Regions from separate parts of the Amorphus sp. MBR-141 genome, predicted to be linked through region 3. Evidence: predicted binding sites of a transcription regulator. Region 3 holds the regulator's gene; each other region holds the start of a gene.
The links. Region 3 encodes LexA, which represses DNA repair genes until DNA is damaged. Its sites were predicted from a motif close to TGTTCNNNNTGTGTTCNG; they were not measured.
Positions count from the first base shown of each region.

Region 1: ACSSVZ_RS00210 (PA0069 family radical SAM protein) is a predicted target of LexA. The motif match lies at 2,244-2,261, and genes of this name have one in related genera.
Region 2: recA (recombinase RecA) is a predicted target of LexA. The motif match lies at 4,440-4,457, and genes of this name have one in related genera.

Region 1 covers NZ_JBRJGW010000001.1:42,974-50,420, forward strand. The annotation lists gene ACSSVZ_RS00205 (ribonuclease HII) at 1-662, opposite strand, end outside; gene ACSSVZ_RS00210 (PA0069 family radical SAM protein) at 936-2,093, opposite strand; gene ACSSVZ_RS00215 (glycosyltransferase) at 2,417-2,992, shown strand; gene moaB (molybdenum cofactor biosynthesis protein B) at 3,110-3,679, opposite strand; gene ACSSVZ_RS00225 (ceramidase domain-containing protein) at 3,769-4,416, shown strand; gene ACSSVZ_RS00230 (NADP-dependent malic enzyme) at 4,510-6,819, shown strand; gene ACSSVZ_RS00235 (KpsF/GutQ family sugar-phosphate isomerase) at 7,050-7,447, opposite strand, start outside.
Region 2 covers NZ_JBRJGW010000004.1:180,051-187,497, forward strand. The annotation lists gene ACSSVZ_RS07415 (2-hydroxyacid dehydrogenase) at 1-171, shown strand, start outside; gene ACSSVZ_RS07420 (N-acetyltransferase family protein) at 221-808, opposite strand; gene ACSSVZ_RS07425 (AprI/Inh family metalloprotease inhibitor) at 1,398-1,916, shown strand; gene ACSSVZ_RS07430 (lipid II flippase Amj family protein) at 2,060-2,863, opposite strand; gene ACSSVZ_RS07435 (DUF2254 domain-containing protein) at 2,959-4,287, opposite strand; gene recA (recombinase RecA) at 4,525-5,616, shown strand; gene alaS (alanine--tRNA ligase) at 6,289-7,447, shown strand, end outside.
Region 3 covers NZ_JBRJGW010000020.1:61,822-69,268, forward strand. The annotation lists gene trpD (anthranilate phosphoribosyltransferase) at 1-788, shown strand, start outside; gene trpC (indole-3-glycerol phosphate synthase TrpC) at 792-1,613, shown strand; gene moaC (cyclic pyranopterin monophosphate synthase MoaC) at 1,624-2,115, shown strand; gene ACSSVZ_RS22215 (molybdopterin molybdotransferase MoeA) at 2,112-3,320, shown strand; gene lexA (transcriptional repressor LexA) at 3,664-4,374, shown strand; gene ACSSVZ_RS22225 (ComEC/Rec2 family competence protein) at 4,430-6,757, opposite strand; gene gltX (glutamate--tRNA ligase) at 6,879-7,447, shown strand, end outside.

The DNA.
Region 1 (7,447 bases), on a different contig from region 3:
CCGGCGAGGGCGTCGGCCGGCTCGAGCCCGAGCAGGATGCGGATCGGCCGGAACGAGCGCCGGTGATGGATGGTCGGGCCGAAGGAGGCGAGCGCCTCCTGATGGTGCCGGGTGCCGTAGCCCTTGTGGCGCTCGAAGCCGTAGTCCGGGAACGACAGCGCCATGTGCTGCATCAGCCGGTCGCGGGTGACCTTGGCGACGATCGAGGCGGCGGCGATGGCGGCGGACTTGGCGTCGCCGTCGACGATCGCCTCGCCGGCGCAGGCAAGCCCCTTCGGCACGTCCTTGCCGTCGATGAGGGCAAGCCGGGGGCACTCGCAGAGGCCGGCCACGGCGCGCGTCATCGCCCACAGCGTCGCGCCGCGGATGTTCATGGCGTCGATGCGGTTGCTGGACGCGACGACGACCGACACGTCCGCCCGGGCGACGATCAGGGCGTAGAGGTCGTGGCGCGCCTCCGCCGACAGTACCTTGGAATCGGCGACGCCCGCCACGCTCACGCCCCTGGGGAAGGTGACGGCGGCGACCACCACCGGTCCGGCCCACGGGCCGCGGCCGGCCTCGTCGACGCCGCACACCGGCCCGCCCGCCCGCTTGCGCGCGGCGCGGTCGAATGCGGGGTTCGGGTAGATCGACGGAGGGCTGGCGGCTGCGGCTGGCATCGGCTTCGACGGGGCTGATTCGCGGATGGCTCCCATCCTGCCCGTGTTGGCCGGCGGGGAAAACCCGCCGCCCGGAGCATGTCCCGTCCGGATCGGTCCCGCCGGACCGAAAAGGCACGGCTGACCGCACCGAACCTCAAGCAATGCCTCATCCCCAGCCATGCCCGATCTGGAGCCATGCCCGATCGATCCGGTGGTTCCCGCTGATCGGAAAAGGCCCTGGCCGCGCCCGACCGGCGGCGGCCCGCAGCCGCCCGCCGCCCGCGGGTGCCGTCAGAACAGGCTGAGCTGGCGTCCGTCGCCGAGCGGGCGGACGAACAGGTCGGTGCGCAGGCGCGTCTTCGACGTGTTGAGCTTGTGGCGTTTCGCCGCAAGCTCGAACCGGCGGCCCAGCGTCCAGGCGTACGGGCCTTCGCCCTTCATCCGCTTGCCGAAGGTGGCGTCGTAGTCCTTGCCGCCGCGCATCGCCCGCAGGATCGACAGCACCCGCCGGTAGCGGTCGGGATAGTGCCGCAGCAGCCAGTCCTTGAAGACGTCGGAGACCTCCAGCGGCAGCCGCAGCAGCACGTAGCCGGCCTCGCGCGCGCCGGCCGCCGAGACCCGCTCCAGGATGGTCTCGATCTCCGCGTCGTTGAGGGCGGGGATGACCGGGGCGACCAGCACGCTGGTCGGGATGCCGGCGGCGGCAAGCTGTTCGATGGTGTCCAGCCGCTTCTGCGGCGTCGCGGCCCGGGGCTCCATCGCCCGGGCGAGCTTGCGGTCGAGGGTGGTCACCGAGATCGCCACCTTGACCAGCCCGCGCTCGGCCATCCGCTGCAGGATGTCGATGTCGCGCAGCACCAGCGTCGACTTGGTGACGATGCCGACCGGATGGTTGGTGCGTTCCAGCACCTCCAGGATCTCCCGGGTGATCTTGTAGTCGCGTTCGATCGGCTGGTACGGGTCCGTGTTGGTGCCGAGCGCAATGGTCTTCGGCTGGTAGCGCGGGTTGGAGAGCTCGCGTTCCAGCACGGCGGCGGCGCCCGGCTTGGCGGTCAGCCGCGTCTCGAAGTCCAGTCCCGGCGACAGGCCCAGATAGGCGTGGGACGGCCGGGCGAAGCAGTAGACGCAGCCGTGCTCGCAGCCCCGGTAGGGGTTGATGGAGCGGTCGAAGCCGATGTCGGGCGACTCGTTGCGGGTGATCACCGTGCGCGGCGTCTCCAGCCGCACCTCGGTCTTCAGGGCCGGCAGGTCGCCGAGGCCTTCCCAGCCGTCGTCGATCGTCTCGGTCGCGTTCTTCTCGAACCGGCCGGCCGGATTGACCGCCGCGCCGCGCCCGCGGCGGCGATGGTCGTTGAGGCGCGCTCCGAACGGGGCGGGCTCGCCGTCCGGATCGACGAACGGCGGCGGCGCCAGGGTCGAGGTCAGAGGCTGTCGCAAAGGGGCATTCATGGCGCCACCTCTCCGGTTGGGTCGCTGCCGCGCAAGGCCGGGCCACCCAGGCCACGGAGACGCGGTGCGACGTGTGTTTGATCTCGTTTTGTTCCAGGTTCCGGTCGGCGTGTCCGGGGTGCGGACGGCCGGGAACGTGGGGACCTGAATAGGAACAATACAGGAACAAATGCGCCGTGCAAGGCAAATGTTCCTATCCGTTGGCGAGGCCGGGGGCCTCTGGGCCCGTCGCGGCGGCAATGTGCGTGACGTGAATGCAGGCTTGCGCAATTTTTGGACGCGATGCGCTCGCCTTGTGCGCCGCAACATGATATGCACTGGGAATGCTGAGCGTCATTATTCCGACACACAACAACGAATTCGCGCTCGCTCGCTGCCTCGCGGCGCTTGTCCCCGGTGCGGTCGACGGGGTGGTCGCCGAAGTGATCGTCGCGGACCGGCGGTCCGAAGACGGGACCTCGAAGGTCGCCGATGCCGCCGGTTGCCGGCTGATCAGCCTGGACGAGCCGCGCGACGAACGGGTCGCCGCCGCGCTGTCGGCGGTGGAGCGCGGACGCTGGATTCTGGTTCTGGAGCCGACGGTCGCGCTCGAGCCCGGCTGGCAGCGGGAAGTCTCCGCCTTCGTCGAATCCGCCGAACGGGCGGGATGCGCCGGCGAGCGCACCGCGGTGTTCCGGTTCGCCTTCGACGAATTCGTCCGCCCGCGCCGCATCTCCCAGGCGGTCGTCTCGCTGCGCTCCCACATTTTCGGCCTTCCGGTGCCCGAGCAGGGCCTGCTGGCGACGCGCAGCGCGCTCGCCAAGGCGCTCGACGACGGCCGGCACGCGCCATCCCTGGATGCCGCGATCTCCTGGCGCCGCCTCAGCGTGCTGAGGTCACGGGCGCTCGTTCACCCCTGAGCCCCCAGAGCCTGCCCACCCGCGGCGGCCGCTCTCCGCAAGCGGCCGCGTGCGGTCGCCTTTGCAGCGCGCGACGGCAGCGCTCTCCGCCTTCCAGCCCCGATCTCCCGGACCCGCTCAGACCGTGCGGCCCGCTCCCTGGGCGGCCCCGCGGCGCATCGTTTCGGACAGCCGGGGCATGATCTCGACGAAATTGCAGGGCGTGTGGCGATAGTCGAGCTGCGCCTTGAGGATCCCGTCCCAGGCGTCCCGGCAGGCCCCCGGCGATCCGGGCAGGACGAACACGAAGGTCGCGTTGACCAGGCCGGCGGTCGCGCGCGACTGGACGGTCGAGGTCCCGATGGTGTCGGCGGAGATGCGGTGGAACAGCGGCGAGAAGCCGTCCATGTGCTTGTCGAACAGCGGGCTGATGGCTTCCGGCGTCACGTCGCGACCGGTGAAGCCGGTGCCGCCGGTGGTGATCACCACGTCGATCGCCGGATCGGCCGTCCATTTGCGCACGTGTCCCCGGATGGCGGCGATGTCGTCGCTGCAGATCGCCCGGTCGGCGAGCCAGTGGCCCGCGTCGGCAATCCGCCCGGCCAGCGTGTCGCCGGACCGGTCGGTCTCGGGCGTCCGCGTGTCGGAAACCGTCAGAATGGCGATGGACACGGGGATGAAGGTTCGTGTCTCGTCGAGATGGGGCATGGTCGGATCTCCAAACGAAGAACTATCATGGCGACCATGGCGATAGGCGCGGCTGTTCACAAGCGTGCCGGAGCAGGGGAAAGTGCGTCGTGACCGAGGCGTTGGATCTGTACTGCGAACGCACCGGGCCAAGCTTCTGGTCGGAACCTCTGAATGCGGTCAGCAACGTCGTCTTCATCGTGGCGGCGGTGCTGATCGTGCACCGGTGGAGCCGCCAGCGGGGCGACTGGCCGGTGCTGGCGCTGGCGCTGCTGACCGCGCTGATCGGCATCGGCTCCTTCCTGTTCCACACGCTTGCGACCGGCTGGGCGGCGATCGCCGACACGGCGCCGATCGCCGCGTTCATCTTCGCCTATTTCTTCCTCGCCATGCGCCGCTTCCTGGGGCTGCCCGTCGCCTGGGCGCTCGCCGCGACGGTGGCCTATCTGGTCGCGAGCGTGGGCACGGTCCCGTTCCTGCAGCTGGTGTTCGGCGGATCGGCGTCCTACATCCCGGCGCTCTTCGGGCTTGTCGGCGTCGGCGCCGTGCTGGCGGCGCGCGGCGATCCGCGCGCGGCGGGCCTGCTGTTGGCCGCCATGCTGTTCGCGGTCTCGCTGGCCTCGCGCATGGCCGATCTGCCGGTGTGCGCCGCGTTTCCGATCGGCACGCATTTCCTCTGGCACATTCTGAATGCCACCGTGCTCTATGTGGCGATGGCGACGGCCTTCGATCGGCCCCGTCGCCGCCGTAGCGTTTGAACCGGGCGCGTCAATTGGGCTAATGCGAGGTCGGCGCGCGCGGGATCCCGCAGACCCGTCGCCGGACGTGGCCGCAGGCCGGATGGAGAACACATGTCGCAGATGAAGCCGACGAGCGAGACACTGGACGAGGCGGCGCTCAAGTATCACCGGCTGCCGCGTCCGGGTAAGTTCGAGATTCAGCCCATCAAGCCGCTCGGCACCCAGCGCGACCTGTCGCTCGCCTATTCGCCCGGCGTTGCCGCGCCCTGCCTGGAAATCGCCAAGGACCCGACCGCGGCCCTCGATTACACGCTGCGCGGCAACCTGGTCGCCGTCATTTCCAACGGCACCGCCGTGCTCGGTCTCGGCGCCATCGGGGCGCTCGCCGGCAAGCCGGTGATGGAGGGCAAGGCGGTCCTCTTCAAGAAGTTCGCCAACATCGACGTCTTCGACATCGAGGTCGAAGAGCGCGACATCGACAAGTTCTGCGACGTGGTGGCGGCCATCGAGCCGACCTTCGGCGGCATCAACCTGGAAGACATCCGCGGCCCGGACTGCTTCGAGATCGAGGACAAGCTGAAGGCCCGGATGAAGATCCCGGTCTTCCACGACGACCAGCACGGCACCGCCATCATCGTCGCCGCCGCCACGATCAACGGGCTGGCACTCGCCGGCAAGAAGATCGAGGACGTGAAGATCGTCTGCTCCGGGGCGGGGGCGGCCGCGCTCGCCTGCCTGAACCTCCTCGTTTCGCTCGGGGCCGACCGCCGCAACGTCTGGGTCTGCGACATCGACGGCGTCGTCTACGAGGGCCGCGCGGCGAGCATGGACCGCTGGAAGGCCGTCTACGCCCAGCCGACCGACAAGCGCACCCTCGCCGAGGTGATCGACGGCGCCGACATGTTCCTCGGCCTGTCCGCCGGCGGGATCCTGAAGCCGGAGATGGTGGCGCGGATGGGCGACCAGCCGCTGGTGCTGGCGCTCGCCAACCCGACCCCGGAGATCATGCCGGAACTCGCCCGCCAGGCGCGTCCCGACGCGATGATCTGCACCGGCCGGTCCGACTTTCCGAACCAGGTCAACAACGTCCTCTGCTTCCCCTACCTGTTCCGCGGCGCCCTCGACGTCGGCGCGACGGCGATCAACGAGGAGATGAAGCGCGCCGCCGTGCGCGCCATCGCCGACCTCGCCAAGGAGGAGCCGTCGGAAGTGGTCGCCAAGGCCTATGGCGGCGAGACGCGGATCTTCGGCCGCGACTACCTGATCCCGTCGCCGTTCGATCCCCGGCTGATCCTCAGGATCGCGCCGGCGGTGGCGCGGGCGGCGATGGAGACCGGCGTCGCGGTGCGGCCGATCGAGGACTTCGATGCCTACAACGACCGGCTGACGCGCTTTGTCTTCAAGACCGGCGTCCTCATGAAGCCGCTGTTCGCCGAGGCGAAGACGCGCAAGCAGCGCATCATCTACGCCGAGGGCGAGGACGAGCGCGTGCTGCGCGCCGCCCAGATCATCAAGGAGGAGGGGCTGGCCGAGCCGATCCTCATCGGCCGGCCGAAGGTGATCGAATCCCGCGCCGAGCGCCACGGCCTGAAGCTGCGGCCGGGCGAGACCATCGAGGTCATCAACCCCGAGGACGACCCGCGCTTCCGCGACTATTCCGACCTCTACTTCAGCCTCGTCGGCCGCGACGGCATCACCCCGGATGCCGCCCGCACGGCGGTGCGCTCGAATTCCACCGTGATCGGCGCGCTGGCCGTGAAGCGGGGCGAGGCCGACGCGCTGATCTGCGGCCTGGAGGGCCGGTTCGACGACTACCTCACCCACGTGGAGGGCATCATCGGCTGCGCGCCGGGCGTCAATTCGTTCGCCGCGCTGTCGATCCTGATCGGCCAGACCGGCACCTATTTCCTGGTCGACACCGCCGTGACCGACGACCCGAGTGCGGCCGAGATCGCCGAGATGACCCGGCTGGCGGCGCGCCAGGTGCGCCGCTTCGGCACCACGCCGAAGGCGGCGCTGCTGTCGCACTCGAACTTCGGGTCGCGCGACAGCGCCTCCGCCCGCAAGATGCGCGAGGCGGCCGAGATCCTGTGGCGCACCGTGCCGGATCTGGAGGTCGACGGCGAGATGAACGGCGAGGACGCCCTGTCGGAGCTGGTGCGCGGCCGCTCGATGCCCGACAGCAAGCTCACCGGCGAGGCGAACCTGCTGGTGTTCCCGAACCTCGATTCGGCCAACATCGCCATGACGCTCCTGAAGGAGATGACCCAGGCGCTGCACATCGGCCCGCTGCTGCTGGGCGCGGCCCAGCCGGCCTACATCGTGTCGCGGTCGACGACGGCGCGCGGCGTCGTCAACATGACGGCGGTGGCGGCGGTGGAGGCGGCGAGCCGGTCGGTGGCCGTGGCCGCGGCGACGTGAGGGCCGTGCGCACGAACGCAGTGCGCACGAGCGGGGTGCGCACGAGCGGGGTGCGCACGTAGCCGCGTCGCAAAGCGCAGAAATGCGCAGAAGCGCGCCGTTTTTGCCGCGTTTTGCGCACTTAGGGCCATGCCCGCTCAGAGCGCCACGATCTGACCGGGAAGGAATGGCTCAAGGTCTTGATTCTGGGGCCATTTCTCGTCGACCGGGCGTCGCCGCCCGGTCGGGGTCTAGGCGACGCCGGAGCGCAGCAGGTCGTGCAGGTGGATGATGCCGACCGGGCGCGCGCCTTCGACCACGAACAGCGCGGTGATCTGCGAGGCGTTGAGGCGTTCCAGCACGGTGGCCGCGAGTTCGCCCGGCTCGGCCGTCTTCGGGCCGCGGCTCATGACGTCGTCGACGGTCTTCTGAAGCAGGTCCGGACCGAGATTGCGGCGCAGGTCGCCGTCGGTGATGATGCCGATGAGGTGGCCGAGATCGTCGGTGATGCCCAGCGTGCCGAAGCCCTTGCCGGTCATCAGCACGATCGCCTCGCTCATCGTCGTGCCCGAGGCCGCCAGCGGCACGTTGGCGCCCTGGTGCATGACGTCGCGCACGTGCTGCAGGCGCGCGCCGAGCTTGCCGCCCG
Region 2 (7,447 bases), on a different contig from region 3:
AATCCCAAGCTGATGGCGCTGACGCGGACGGGCAAGGTCGTCCTGTTGCCGCACATGGGGTCGGCGACCATCGAGGGCCGCATCGACATGGGCGAGAAGGTGATCATCAACATCCGCACCTTCATGGACGGGCATCGCCCGCCGGACCGCGTCCTGCCGTCGATGCTCTAGGTGAGCAGGGACGCCTGATCGCCGCGAATACGCGCAGGCGTCCTGCCGGTCAGCCGCGCGCGGTCAGCAGCCGGCCCACGTCGAACATGACGTTGGCGACGTTGTAGCTTTCCTCGATCGCCTCGCGCGCAAAGGTGAAGGCGGTCGGACGCGGGGTGGACACGTGCCCGACGACCTCGTCGCCGATGATCTCCAGATCGGCGGCGAAGCCGGCCGCGAGGCGGCGCATGGTGCGGTTGGAGGCCTGGCAGGTCACGATGACCCGGCGGATGCTGCGCGCGCAGGCCGCGGCCAGAATGCGCTCCATGAGCGTCGAGCCGATTCCCCGGCCCTGCCAGTCGCGCTCCACCGAAAAGGCCGCTTCCGCCGTGGCGATGTCCATCGTCCCCAGCGGATGCAGTTCGGACACGCCGCGCAGGACCTCGTCCTCGAAATATCCATACAGGATCGCTTCGCTCGCCATCGTGCGTGCGGCGTAGGCTTCGAGGAAATGCTCGGAAACGGCGAGGCCGAAGCGGCCGCGCCGGGTGATGGTATCGAGGCGCAGAAGATGCTCGCGGAAGCTTTCTTCGTCGCTTGTCCGCAGGCGCCGGCACAGGCCGGTCCGATCGGTGATGTTTATGTTGCGGTGCGGCATTTGGTTGCTCCTGCAATCCGAAGACAACCCGCGCTCAGGCTTCCATCCCAGGTGATTTCTCGCGTATACCCTGAATAGGTTCGGCGGATCGCCGAAACAAGACAAGGTGCCGGGAACCAGCTATGCTCATTGTGCACTGCACAGTGTGGCGGGCGCGTGACCGGGTTGGGGCGCTCCCGGATCAAGCTCCCGGATCAAAGACGGCTTCAGGCCGAGCCAGGCCGACCTGACGAGACCTGGACGACGCTGCTGCCGGGCTGCGGGTTGCGGTCGGCAAACCGGCCACCACCTTTGCCGTTCCTGGGTGGTGACGGGCACGCACGTAGGCGCGCCGTGCCGAAAGCCGCCCGGCGCGGCCGGACGTCCTGCGGAGTGACAGCCCTGGACCGGAAGACGGGGCATGCGAGGCGCCCGATTGAGGCCGTTTCGGCGGGTCATGAAAGAGCGATGGATGACCCGGTAGACTGGGCGTGCGAAAAAAAACCGGAAAAACTGCCGACAGACGTCAAGGTTGCATAAACTTTCTGCGACCAAACACGTTGTTGGATCTGTATCCCGATCGAGGAAGCGGAATAGGAAGTCTGACGAAATGCCCTTCAAGACATGGACCTTCGCGCTCCTGGCCACCGCCGTTGCCCTGGCCGGCTGCTCCAGCACCTCGACGCGCTATGCGTCCCCGCTTCCCGCCACGCCGAGCCAGCCGGTGAGTTCGGGCCAGCTTCGCCCGATCGAGCCGACCCCGCCTCCGGTGCAGGAGCCGGTCGTGGAAGAACAGGTTGCCACCGAAACCCAGGTCGCCGCGCTGCCCGACCAGACGTCTGCGCTCGAACTGCAGCGCACGGATCTTCTCGGCGGCTGGGGCGTCACCTCCGGCGGTGAAACCTGCCAGCTGTTCATGACGCTCACCACCTGGACCGGCGGCTACCGGGCCTCGACGCGGGGCTGTCAGGGCGAGGAACTGTCCAAGGTCTCGGCCTGGGAGCTGTCCGGCAAGCAGATCGTGCTGAAGAACAGCGAGGGCGGCAACGTCGCCACCCTGCTGGCGACCCAGGCCGACAACTTCAACGGCGCCACCGTCGGCGGCCGCGCCATCTCCGTCTACCGCTAGGGCCCGTTCCGATCAGGCGGGCTCGACTCGCCGGATCGATCAGAAATGGCCTGACGCTGCGATGTCACCAGGAGCCGTCCCGCATTGGATTGTGGGGCGGCTTCCGCGCGTGCCGGCGTCCCGTGCGCGCTGGCGGTTCCGCCTCAGATCAGCCGCGCGATCCAGGCGATCAGGTAGGCGCTGGGGACCAGCAGCGCCTGTGCGAGCAAGGTTCCCAGCAGCCGGCTTGCGACCATCCACACCACGACCCGCCGGAATCGCGGTTCGCTTTCGCGGCCCCGCACCACGTCGTCGGTCAGGCCGGCAAGGTAGGGATCGATCACCACGAACAGTGCGATCGTGGCAACCCCGTTGACGATGGATGACAGGGTCGCGGCGGTGACGCGGAAGGCGGGATCGATCGTGCCCGCGTAGATGGCCGCGAGCACGCCCACCGTCCACAGGGCGTTCGCCACGACGTTCAGCACCAGGATGGACCAGGAAACGTCGCGACCGGGGCTGAGGCCCCGGAGGTTCGCCAGCCGCGGCAGCGCCAGCGAGCGCCTGAGCACGGCGAGCCCCGAAGGCGCCATCGCCCGGGCGACCAGCCGGGGCACCGAGCGGTCGCGGGCGAAGCGGTCGACGCCGCTCACCGCGATGCGCTGCATGGTGGGGATCATCAGCCCCCCGACGATGGTGGCGAGCGAGGCCGCCCCGAGGATCAGGCTGAAGTCGAGCAGCAGCGGATGCGCCACCAGGCCGAGAATGTCGGTCTCCACCCGCTTGGCGATGAACGGCCCCTGGAACGAGTTCGACGTGCGCGACACCAGCACGAGGATGTTGAACAGCGACAGCGCCGTGGCGATCCGCCCGGTGCGGACGCCGGCGATGCGGAACGCGTAGGCGAGGGTGCCGACCAGGTGGATGACGAAGATGAGGGCGAGGATGAAGGCGAGCTGCAGATCCACGTCGCGTGAACCCCGGGAAGCCCGGCTGTCAGGCCGGCGCCGGCGGGGGGACGGGGCCGCCTGAGGCGGAGCTTACAGCCACCATCGCGGCGGACTCATGGCCGAGCGGCATCCGGCGCCGGTGTTTTTGCGGCCATCGCGACGGCGCGCACCCGGTCCTTTTCCTCCTCCAGGTGGAGCGCGGCCTCGCTGCGCTTGAGCGCCATTTCCGACTGCCGGTACGCGCAGGCGGCGAACTCGGGGCCGCCGATCTCCGCCAGCGCCGTGAAGGCCTTCTGGAGCCGGATCTGCACCTCGGCGAAGCCCGCGCCGTCGCGGGCGATCGGCGTGAACATGTCCTCGAACAGGTCGTCGGTCTCCAGACGGGCGATCCAGATCCGCGAATAGAGCTGTTCGCCATCCTCGGCCGCCTCAGCGGTCGCGTGCCATTCGGCGAGAACGCGCACCCCGCGGCCGATGATGTCGATCGCCGTGCCCGGGTCGTTGATGCCGGGCGAGAGCGCCCGCGAGGCGATTTCGGCGAGCACAGACAGGCCGAAGCGCGGGTCGCTGTCGTAGGTGCGCAGGTCGTCGATGGAGAACGAGCTGGCGATCAGCGTGCGGGCGTCCTCGATGTCGTTGCCGTTCACCCAGGCCAGCGGAAACCGGGGATGGACGAAGCGGCCGGGCGGCGCGTTGATGTAGATGTCGACGGCGTGGTCCTCGGCGATGTCCGCCAGGCCCGACATCGCCAGATGCTGCACGTAGCCGACCCGATCCGGGTAGATGGCCACCGCGTCGGGCGGAACGGAGCCGAGCGGCCGGGCGCCCAGCGTCGGGCTGCGGCCCCGGGCGGCCAGGGCGGAGCGGGTGGCGTCTTCCACCCGTTCGGTCGGTTCCTCGATCCGCCCCATGCTCGACAGATGGTCGATCCAGCGCAGCATGGTCAGCACGATCAGCAGCACGACGACGGTGGTGACCGCGAACAGGATCACCCGGCCGCGCTCGCCGTAGGCCCCGGTGGACAGCGCGATGATCCCGACGAGGCTGAACAGGAACGAGCCGATGAAGGTCCCGAGCGCGTTCTGGGCGGTGCTGTCCTGCAACAGGAGCCGGGTGGCGCGCGGCGTCACGTTGCTGGTCACCGACGAGTAGTGGGTCACCATCACGCTCAGCGAGAAGGTGGTGACCGCCAGCATGCTGGAGGCGAGGATCTTGAGGATGTCGTCGACGGCGTCCGCGCCGATGGAAGCCGACAGCTCGTAGGGGATGAACGGGCCGATGACGGTGGCCGCGAGCGCCGAGATGACGGCGAGCACCGCGAACAGGCTGGCGCGAACCCACAGCTTTCTCGTGATCTGCAGGAGGATCCATTGCCACTTGGAAAGCATGCGTGTCCCGATCGTGCTGAGGGCGTGCGGACCCGAGACCGCGACGATGGTCAACGGCGCCCACCCCTTTTGGTTCGCAGTATGTTACGGGAGGGGCAGGACAAATCGCCATCGAATTGATTCTCCGGGCTGTCCGGCGGAGCGAACGTGCCGCGCGGGCCCGGCCGATTGGCGCCATCGAAAGGATGAAACTGCAACCGTGAAAAAAGAACATATTGCGAACATGAACAAAACGAGTACACTCAGCTTGTTTGAAACGTTCCCGGCGTCGTGAGACATAGGAGACCACGAATGGCGCAGTCGAATCTGAAGTTGGTCGAGGGATCCTCCATGGACAAAAGCAAGGCGCTGGACGCGGCGGTCTCCCAGATCGAGCGTTCGTTCGGCAAAGGCTCCATCATGAAGCTTGGCGCCGGCCAGGTGGTCGAGGTGGAGTCCGTGCCGACCGGCTCGCTGGGCCTGGACATCGCGCTCGGGATCGGCGGGCTGCCGCGCGGGCGCGTCGTCGAGATCTACGGTCCGGAATCGTCCGGCAAGACGACGCTGGCGCTGCACACGGTGGCGGAAGCCCAGAAGAAGGGCGGCATCTGCGCGTTCATCGACGCCGAGCACGCGCTCGATCCGATCTATGCGCGCAAGCTCGGGGTGGGGATCGAGGATCTGTTGATCTCGCAGCCCGATACCGGCGAGCAGGCGCTGGAAATCTGCGACACGCTGGTCCGCTCCGGCGCCATCGACGTGCTGGTGATCGATTCGGTCGCGGCGCTCACGCCGCGCGCCGAACTCGAGGGCGAGATGGGCGACCAGCTGCCCGGCCTGCAGGCGCGGCTGATGAGCCAGGCGCTGCGCAAGCTCACCGGTTCGATCTCGCGCTCGCACACGATGGTCATCTTCATCAACCAGATCCGGATGAAGATCGGCGTCATGTTCGGGTCGCCGGAAACCACCACCGGCGGCAACGCGCTCAAGTTCTACGCCTCGGTCCGCCTCGACATCCGCCGCATCGGCGCGATCAAGGACCGCGACGAGGTGGTCGGCAACCAGACCCGCGTGAAGGTGGTGAAGAACAAGCTGGCCCCGCCGTTCCGCGAGGTCGAGTTCGACATCATGTACGGCGAGGGCGTGTCGAAGGTGGGCGAGCTCCTCGACCTGGGCGTCAAGGGCGGCATCGTCGAGAAGTCCGGCGCCTGGTTCTCCTACGACAGCCAGCGGCTCGGGCAGGGGCGCGAGAACTCCAAGCAGTTCCTGCGCGATCATCCGGACGTGGCGGCCACGATCGAGGCGGCGATCCGGCAGAATGCCGGCCTGATCGCCGAGCGCATCGTCGGCCAGGCGGAGCCGGACGCGGAAGGCAGCGAAGCCGACCTCGCTGCCGACGGCTAGAGCGGGATGAGGACAGCGGGATGCCGGCGTTCCGCTCGCATCCCGTTCCGGGATTTCACCGCCGGCCACGGTTACTGCCGGCCACGGTTCATGGCGTCAGGTTGATCGGACCTGGCTTCGTCGTGAACCGGAGCCTGTGCTGGTCGGGTCGACCCAGCCTGACCGGAGACGACTGCGGACGGCATTGATGCCGAAGCTGCGGCCGACCAGACAGCCCGATGTGGTCGGAAGACGCACCGGGCCTGCGCCCGCGGCGGTGGCAGCGATCCGGACCGACGGGTTCGTCAGCGTTGCGGCGAGTGTCCCGAAGACGGCCGGCCCCGAAAGGTCGGCCGCTTTGCGTTTGGGCGCCGCGGCTCGGGAACGCCGGTGTCCGCGCCGGGCGCGACGAGCCCACGGAACGTGCTACATCTCGGTCCGGGCGGCAGCCGCCGGGGACCCCCGGTCGCCTCCGCCCGATGCGTCCTGCGGACATCGCAGGGCTCGCCGACCGGCAGTCCGCGGCCGGAGACCGCACCCTGCGGCGACGGCCCTCGCGCGGGCGCCCGGACCGGGTTGCGCCGCCGGCGTTCACTTCGATCGCAGACGTGCGGTGGACAGGACCGGGTGCACGTCTATAAATCCGGCAAAACGAAGATCCGGCGGGAGCCGCCGGTACCAACGGGCAGTTTCATGAGCGGCGTCAACGAAATCCGGTCCCACTTCCTGGACTATTTTGCGCGTGAGGGTCACGAGATCGCGCCGTCGAGCTCGCTCGTCCCGCGCAACGACCCGACGCTGATGTTCACCAACGCCGGAATGGTGCAGTTCAAGAACGTCTTCACCGGCCACGAGCACCGCGCCATCCCGCGCGCCGTGACCGCCCAGAAGTGCGTGCGCGCCGGCGGCAAGCACAACGACCTCGACAACGTCGGCTACACGGCCCGCCACCACACCTTCTTCGAGATGATGGGCAACTTCTCCTTCGGCGACTATTTCAAGGACCGGGCGATCGAGCTCGCCTGGAACCTGGTCACCAAGGAGTTCGGGCTGCCGGCCGACCGGCTGATCGCCACCGTCTATTCCGAGGACGACGAGGCCTACGACCTCTGGAAGAAGATCGCCGGGCTGCCGGAGGACCGGATCATCCGGATCGCCACCTCCGACAACTTCTGGCAGATGGGCGACACCGGCCCCTGCGGACCGTGCTCGGAAATCTTCTTCGACCACGGTCCGGACGTTCCGGGCGGTCCGCCCGGCTCGCCCGACGAGGACGGCGACCGGTTCATCGAGATCTGGAACCTCGTGTTCATGCAGTTCGACCAGCAGCCGGGCGGCGAGCGGCTGGCCCTGCCGAAGCCGTCGATCGACACCGGCATGGGGCTGGAACGCGTCGCCGCGGTCCTCCAGGGCGTCCACGACAACTACGACATCGACCTGTTCCGCGCGCTGATCGGCGCCTCGGAGGACCTCATCGGCGTTCCGGCCGAAGGGGCCCAGGCGGTCAGCCACAAGGTGATCGCCGACCATCTGCGTGCGACGAGCTTCCTCATCGCCGACGGGGTGATGCCGTCCAACGAGGGCCGCGGCTACGTGCTGCGCCGGATCATGCGGCGCGCCATGCGCCACGCCCAGCTCCTGGGCGCGCGCGATCCGGTGATCTTCAGGCTGGTGCGGACGCTGGTCCGCGAAATGGGCCGCGCCTATCCGGAGCTCGGCCGCGCCGAGGACATGATCGCCGAGACGCTGGAGCTCGAGGAGGAGCGCTTCCGCCGCACGCTGGAGCGCGGTCTTGCGCTGCTCGACGAGGCGACCGAGCCGCTTGGACAGGGCGCGACGCTCGACGGCGAGA
Region 3 (7,447 bases):
CGATCGACATCGTCGGCACCGGCGGCGACGCCAAGGGCAGCTACAACGTCTCCACCTGCAGCGCCTTCGTGGTCGCCGGCGCGGGCATTCCCGTCGCCAAGCACGGCAACCGGGCGCTGTCGTCCAAGTCCGGCGCCGCGGACGTTCTGGCGGCTCTCGGCATCAACATCGAGCTCGGTCCGGACGCAATCGGCCGCTGCGTGCGCGATGCCGGCCTGGGCTTCATGTTCGCTCCCGCCCATCACGCCGCCATGAAGCACGTCGGCTCGACGCGCGTGGAGCTGGGCACCCGCACGATCTTCAACATCCTGGGACCGCTTTCCAATCCGGCCGGCGTGAAACGCCAGCTCGTCGGCGTGTTCGACGGACGCTGGGTGGAGCCCATCGCCCACGCGCTCAGGGAGCTCGGATCGGAGAAGGTCTGGGTTGTTCACGGCGCCGACGGCCTCGACGAGGTGACCGTCACCACGGAGACCCGGGTCGCGGCGGTGGAGGACGGCGCGGTCCGCACGTTCACCGTCACGCCCGAGGACGCGGGGCTTCCGCGCTGGCCGCTCGACCAGCTCATCGGGAGCGATGCTCACAAAAACGCCACAGCCCTGCGCGACGTGCTTGAGGGGAAGCCCGGCGCGTACCGCGATATCGTTCTGATGAACGCGGCCGCCGCCTTCATCGTCGCCGACCGGGTCGACACGCTCCGCGAAGGAGCGGCGCTCGCGGCAGAGACCATCGACAGTGGCCGCGCGCTGGACGTTCTCGGCAGGCTGGTGACGTCATCGAACGAGTGACCCATGACCGACATTCTGACCCAAATCGAAGCGTACAAGCGCCAGGAGATCGAAGCTGCGAAAGAGGTGCGTCCTCTGTCCGCGCTCGAGGACCTGGCGCGGGACGCCCCCGCCCCCCGCGGCTTTCGGGCCGCCCTTGAAGCCACCGTCCAGTCCGGCCGGCCGGGGCTGATCGCCGAAATCAAGAAGGCGAGCCCCTCGAAGGGCCTGATCCGCGAGGACTTCGATCCGGCCGCGCTGGCGGCCGCCTATCAAGCCGGCGGCGCGACCTGCCTGTCCGTGCTCACCGACGAGCCGTCCTTCCAGGGCGCGCCGGAGTTCCTGCGCGACGCCCGCGCCGCCTGCGCGCTGCCGGTGTTGCGCAAGGACTTCATGTTCGACATCTACCAGGTGTTCGAGGCGCGCGCCTGGGGCGCCGACGCGATCCTGGTGATCATGGCCGCCGTCGAAGACGACACCGCCCTGCGGCTGGTCGAGACGGCCCACAACCTCGGCATGGACGCGCTGATCGAGATCCACGACGCCGACGAGCTGGCGCGCGCGGCCGAGATCCCGGCTGCCCTCGTCGGCATCAACAACCGCAACCTGCGGACCTTCGAGACGGCGCTGGAAACCACCGAGACGTTGGCGCCGCACGTGCCGGGCAACCGGATGATCGTCGCCGAATCCGGCATTTCCACCCCCGGCGACATCGCGCGGCTGACCGCCGTCGGCGTCGACGCCTTCCTGGTCGGCGAGAGCCTGATGCGCCAGGACGACGTGGAGTCCGCCACCCGCACCCTGCTCGACGGCGCCACCGTCGGCGTACGGCTGGCGGCCGAGTAGATCGGGCCCGATGGCAGGCGACACCCTCACCCATCTGGACGAGACCGGTGCCGCCCGCATGGTCGACGTGTCGGAGAAGTCCGCCACGCGCCGCGAGGCCACGGCAACCGGCAGCGTCACCATGCGCGCCGAAACGCTGGCGCTGATCCGCGCCGGCAACCTGAAGAAGGGAGACGTGCTCGCCACCGCGCGCATCGCCGGCATCATGGCAGCCAAGCGCACCCACGAGCTGATCCCGCTCTGCCATCCGCTGCCGGTCACTTCCGTCAAGGTCGACATCGAGGCCGATCCGGCGCTGCCCGGTCTGCGGGTGACCGCCACCGTGGGCGTCGACGGCAAGACCGGCGTGGAGATGGAAGCCCTCACCGCGGCGAGCGTCGCCTGCCTGACGATCTACGACATGGCGAAGGCGGTGGAGCGCGAGATGGTGATCGGCGACATCCGCCTGCTGGCGAAATCCGGCGGCCGCTCGGGCGACTACCGCGCGGGGCCGGCCACGTGAGCCTCCTCCCCGTCCAGGAGGCGCGGGCGCGCGTGCTTGCCGGCAGCGTCCGGCTCGGCGTCGTCCACGTCCCGCTCGCCGACGCCGTCGGCCGGGTGCTTGCCGAAGATATTTCCGCCACCCGGCAGCAGCCGCCGTTCGCCGCTTCCGCCATGGACGGCTATGCCGTGCGCGCCGTCGACGCGGCCGAGGCGGGCGCAACCTTGCATCTGGTGGGCGCGTCGGTTGCCGGCCGCCGTTATGCCGGCACCCTGGCGCTCGGCGAGACCGTGCGCATCTTCACCGGGGCGCCGGTGCCGGACGGCGCCGACACCGTCCTCATCCAGGAAAACACCGAGACGGTGGACCCGCAGACGGTCCGGGTGACAGTGCCGGCCCAGCCCGGTCGCCACATCCGCCGCGCAGGGCTTGATTTCGAGACCGGCGCCGCGCTGCTTGCCGGCGGGACCCGCCTAGACGTGCGCCACGTCGCACTGGCTGCCGCCATGAACCATGCCACACTGCCGGTCGGCCGGGCGCCGAAGGTCGGCCTGATCGCCACCGGCGACGAACTCGTGGCGCCGGGAGAGGCACCCGGCCCGGATCAGATCGTCGCCTCCAACACGCCGGCGCTGGCCGCCCTGATCACGGCAGCCGGCGGCGAGCCGATCGATCTCGGCATCGTCCGCGACAACGACGCGGCGACCGTTGCCGCGCTTGCCGACGGCCGGGATCGCGGCGTCGACATTCTCGTCACGCTGGGCGGCGCCTCCGTCGGCGACCACGACCTGGTGCGCAAGGCATTCTCCGACGTCGGCATGGAGCTCGGGTTCTGGCGGATCGCCATGCGCCCCGGCAAGCCGCTGATCTTCGGCCACCTCGGCGGCATCCGGGTCCTCGGCCTGCCCGGCAATCCGGTGTCGAGCCTGGTCTGTGCCATGCTGTTCCTGATCCCGCTGGTGCGCGCCCTGCAGGGCGACGCGGCACCGGGCCCCGCCTACGCGGCGGCGCGGCTGACCCACCGCATGCCCGCCAACGACGGCCGCGAAGACTACGTGCGCGCCCGCCTCACCGAGCGCGACGACGGCCTGCCGGAGGCCGATCCCTTTTCGCTTCAGGATTCCTCGATGCTGTCGACGCTCGCGGCTTCCGGCGCCCTGATCGTCCGTCCACCCAACGCACCGGCGGCAGAAGCCGGCAGCCTCTGCCGCATCCTGCGGCTCTGAGGCTCCGCGCGCTGGCCGGAGCGACCAGGACGGCTTGCGGCGGTGCGATCCGCCGACAGCGAGCCGTTCCGCCTTTTGTGGAAGGCACACCCACCCGATGATCGGACGATTGTCCGCGCCGGGCGGCCGACCATTCCCTTTCCGCTTTCCCCCACCGCTCGAATCGCACAGATTGCGCCTCCCGTCCCGGCCACGATCCGGCCGCGACCTGTTCCCGCTCTGGGCCTGCAGGACGCAAACCGAACATTAACCGTTGCGGAACACATATGGAACGTGTAGCGTTCGTTCCTGATTTGTACCGCACACGCGATGCATCGCTGACCCGAGGGGTGGGGCCGAATTCATGCTGACCCGCAAGCAACATGAACTTCTGATGTTCATCCACGAGCGGCTGAAGGAAAGCGGCGTTCCACCCTCTTTCGACGAGATGAAGGATGCGCTCGACCTCCGGTCGAAGTCCGGCATTCACCGCCTGATCACCGCGCTGGAAGAGCGCGGCTTCATCCGCCGCCTGCCGAACCGGGCGCGGGCTCTGGAAGTGATCCGCCTGCCGGAATCGTCGAACCCCTCGCTTGGCGCCAACCGCTCCCGCGGCTTTTCGCCGGAGGTAATAGAAGGGTCCCGGGGCAAGGCGCCGCCTGCTCCGGCTCCGGCCGACCACGGCGGATCGGGCGGCTACAGCGTGCCGGTCATGGGCCGGATCGCGGCTGGTGTCCCGATTGCGGCGATCCAGCAGGAAAGCCATCAGATCACGGTTCCGGCCGACCTGATCGGCGGTGGCGAGCATTTCGCCCTCGAGGTCCACGGCGATTCGATGATCGAGGCAGGCATCCTCGACGGCGACACGGTGCTGATCAAGCGCTCGGACGCGGCCGACAACGGCGACATCGTGGTCGCTCTCGTCGACGACGAAGAAGCCACTTTGAAGCGGCTGCGCCGCAAGGGGGCATCGATCGCCCTGGAAGCCGCCAACCCGGCCTACGAGACCCGCATCTTCGGTCCCGACCGCATCCGCATCCAGGGCAAGCTGGTGGCGTTGTTCCGGAAGTACTGAGATCCGCCGATGGCCGCGCGTAGCCGACGGCAGCCTTGGCGGAGATGACGGCTCGTCAGCGCCGAACCACCGGGGTCGCAGTCCAGGGACGCGCGGTCCGCGGCCGGGCATGCTGCAGCCGATAGTACGGCGGATCGTCCTGCCAGGTGAGCGCGAGCGCGCCCGCCTGACGCAGGAGGTTGCGGTCGACGATCAGACGCGGGCCCGAGCAGCCCGGCGGGGCGTCGTGGCGGGTAATCAGGATCTCCGCGCGGACGCAATCCTCGACGAAGGCGGCCGGATCCTCGGCGAAGGCCGCGACCGGTGGCGGCCTTGCTTTGCGGACACTCACCGCAACGCTGACGATCCCGTCGGTGGCGTTTGTGGCAGGCCTGTTTGCCGCTGCGCCGGCTTCCCTGCCACGCCTGAGCCCGATCGGTGCCGGGAGCGTCAGCGTGCAGCCGAGATCGTCGCAGCGCACCGCATCCCGCACCGCCGGGTCCAGTGGATCTCTGGTGTCCCCATCCGCCCTAAGCCACATGGCCGCGGCGAACGCCCCGCCTTGCGCCGTTGCGATCCTCAGGCGCCCGTCGGTTCCCCGCACCGCAACGGCGCGGCCGTCGTCGGAAATGAGCAGGTCAGGGCTCGAGCCCAGCGGGGCTATCGCAAGGCCGGCAGCGATCGGGACCACGCCGAGGAGCCGCCAGCCGGCCTGCCAGAGCGCCAGCCAGAGCAGCCCGCCTGTCATTGCGAGAACGGCTGCGGCCGGCATGCGGCCCACGCCGCCGGTCTGGCCGCTGAGACCAGCCACCCACTCCGCAATCCCCACCACCGCGTCGAGGCCCAGGCCCATGATCGGGAGCACCAGCGGGTCGAGCCCGAGCGGCATCAGCGCCACCGAGACGACCCCGAACGGCATGACGATCAGGCTGACGAACGGCATCGCCAACAGGTTGCCCAGAAGGCCAAGCGGCGCCAGCCGGTGGAAATGCAGCGCCCCGATCGGAGCGGTGACCAGCCCTGCGACAAAGGACGTGAGTGCCAGGCCGCCCATCCAGAGCGCCGCGGTGCGCAGGACGCGTCGTCCATGGCCCGCGTTGCGATCCCCGCCGCCGGAGCGCTCGCGCGTCGCCTGCCACTCGTAGGCGGCGACGAGCGCGATGACCGCGGCGAATGACATCTGGAAGCCAGGACTGAGGACGGCGGCCGGATCGAGGATCATGACGACAAGTGCAGCGACCGCAACGGAGCGAAGGGTCAGCGCCGGCCGGTCGACGAGGACGGCCAGAAGGGCCACGGCCGCCATCACGAATGCGCGGATGGTGGCGACGGCACCGCCCGAAAGGATCAGGTAGACCAGCCCCGCCATGAGGGCTGCGACGGCCGCCCACTTCTTGATCGGCCGCCTGAGCGCGAGGCCGGGGATGGCCGCGAGCACGAAGCGCACGGTGCCGAAGATCGTCCCGGCCACCAGCGCCATGTGCAGACCGGAGATCGCCAGGATGTGGCCAAGGCCGGAGAGCCGAATGGCATCCTGGGTCTCTTCCGGAATCCCGCCGCGGTCGCCCACCAGAAGCGTCGCGGCGATCTCCCCGTTCTCGCCGGGAAGTGCCGCGCGCAGCCGTGTGCCGATCCCGTCGCGGACCCGAGCGACCATGGCGCGCAGGCGGATGTCCGCCGGCGCCGGTCCGAGATCGGCCGCCTTCGGCATCCCGTACGAGAAGCCGGTGGCGCCAATGCCCTCGAAGAACAGGCTGCGGGCCCCATCGTAGCCTCCGGGCTCGACCGGGCCACGCGGCGGCGCCAGCCGGGCAAGCACGGCGATGCCGTCTCCGACCCTGGGAGCCGGCCCCTTTCCCCGCGCGGTGAAGCGGACGCGCGCGGGGGTCCGGGGCCGGCCGAGGCCCTTCAGGTGATGAACCCGCACGATGTAGCGGACGGCACCGTCCGGGCGCGGTTCGCGCGCTTCGACCCACCCGTCGAGCTCCACGGTGCGTTCGCCTCTGATGACCGGTGCCGCCACCCGCGCGGTCTGGGCCGATGCCAGCGCCAGCCCGGCCAGCATCGCGGTCACCAGAACGAGCGCCGGAAACGCGGTCGGAGCGCTGCGCGCCCGGGCCGCGGCGCAAGCGGCGGCAAGGCCGAGGGCTGCGAGCGTCGGCCAATGAGGCTCGCGCGGCAGCGCGAAATACACCGAAACGCCGAGCGCGAAGGCCACCGGGATCCACAGGAAACCCCGTCCCCGGTCCAGGTCGCTGCGCAGGCAGTCTGCCAGCCAATTGGAGAAGCGGCCGGCGGCGACGCGCAGACGGACCGGCAGCGGCGCCCCAGGCACCGGCAGACCGACCCGTCTCGCCACGGCGCCGCGACTGCGCGCGCCCACAGCACCCGGCTGCAACGCCACCTGAACCCTCCCAACGCTTGGGTGCGGTCGCGCGGCCGTGCTACACGACCCACGCTTGAGCACGTCGCGCGCTCGCTCTCTGGTAGAATGCGCGAAAACTGAAAAACCGAAAGAGGTAAGAATGTCGGCGCCCGTTGTTACGCGCTTCGCCCCCTCCCCGACCGGCTTCCTGCACATCGGGGGCGCCCGCACCGCGCTCTTCAACTGGCTCTATGCCCGCCACACCGGCGGCAAGATGCTGCTGCGCATCGAGGACACCGACAAGGAACGCTCCACCGAGCCGGCGATCGCCGCGATCCTGGACGGTCTCGCCTGGCTCGGCATCGACTGGGACGACGAACCGATCTTCCAGTCGGCCCGTGCCGAGCGCCACGCCGAGATCGCCCATGCGCTGCTCGAGCGCGGCCACGCCTATCGCTGCTTCGCCACCGCCGAGGAACTCGCCGAGATGCGCGAGACGGCACGCGCCGAAGGCCGCCCGCCGCGCTACGACGGACGCTGGCGCGACCGCGACCCGTCCGAGGCGCCGGCGGGCGCGCCCTTCGTCGTGCGCATCAAGGCGCCCCAGGACGGCGAGACGGTCATCCAGGATGAGGTGCAGGGGCGCGTCGCCTTCCCCAACAAGGACCTCGACGATCTGGTCATCCTGCGCTCCGACGGATCGCCCACCTACATGCTGGCCGTCGTCGT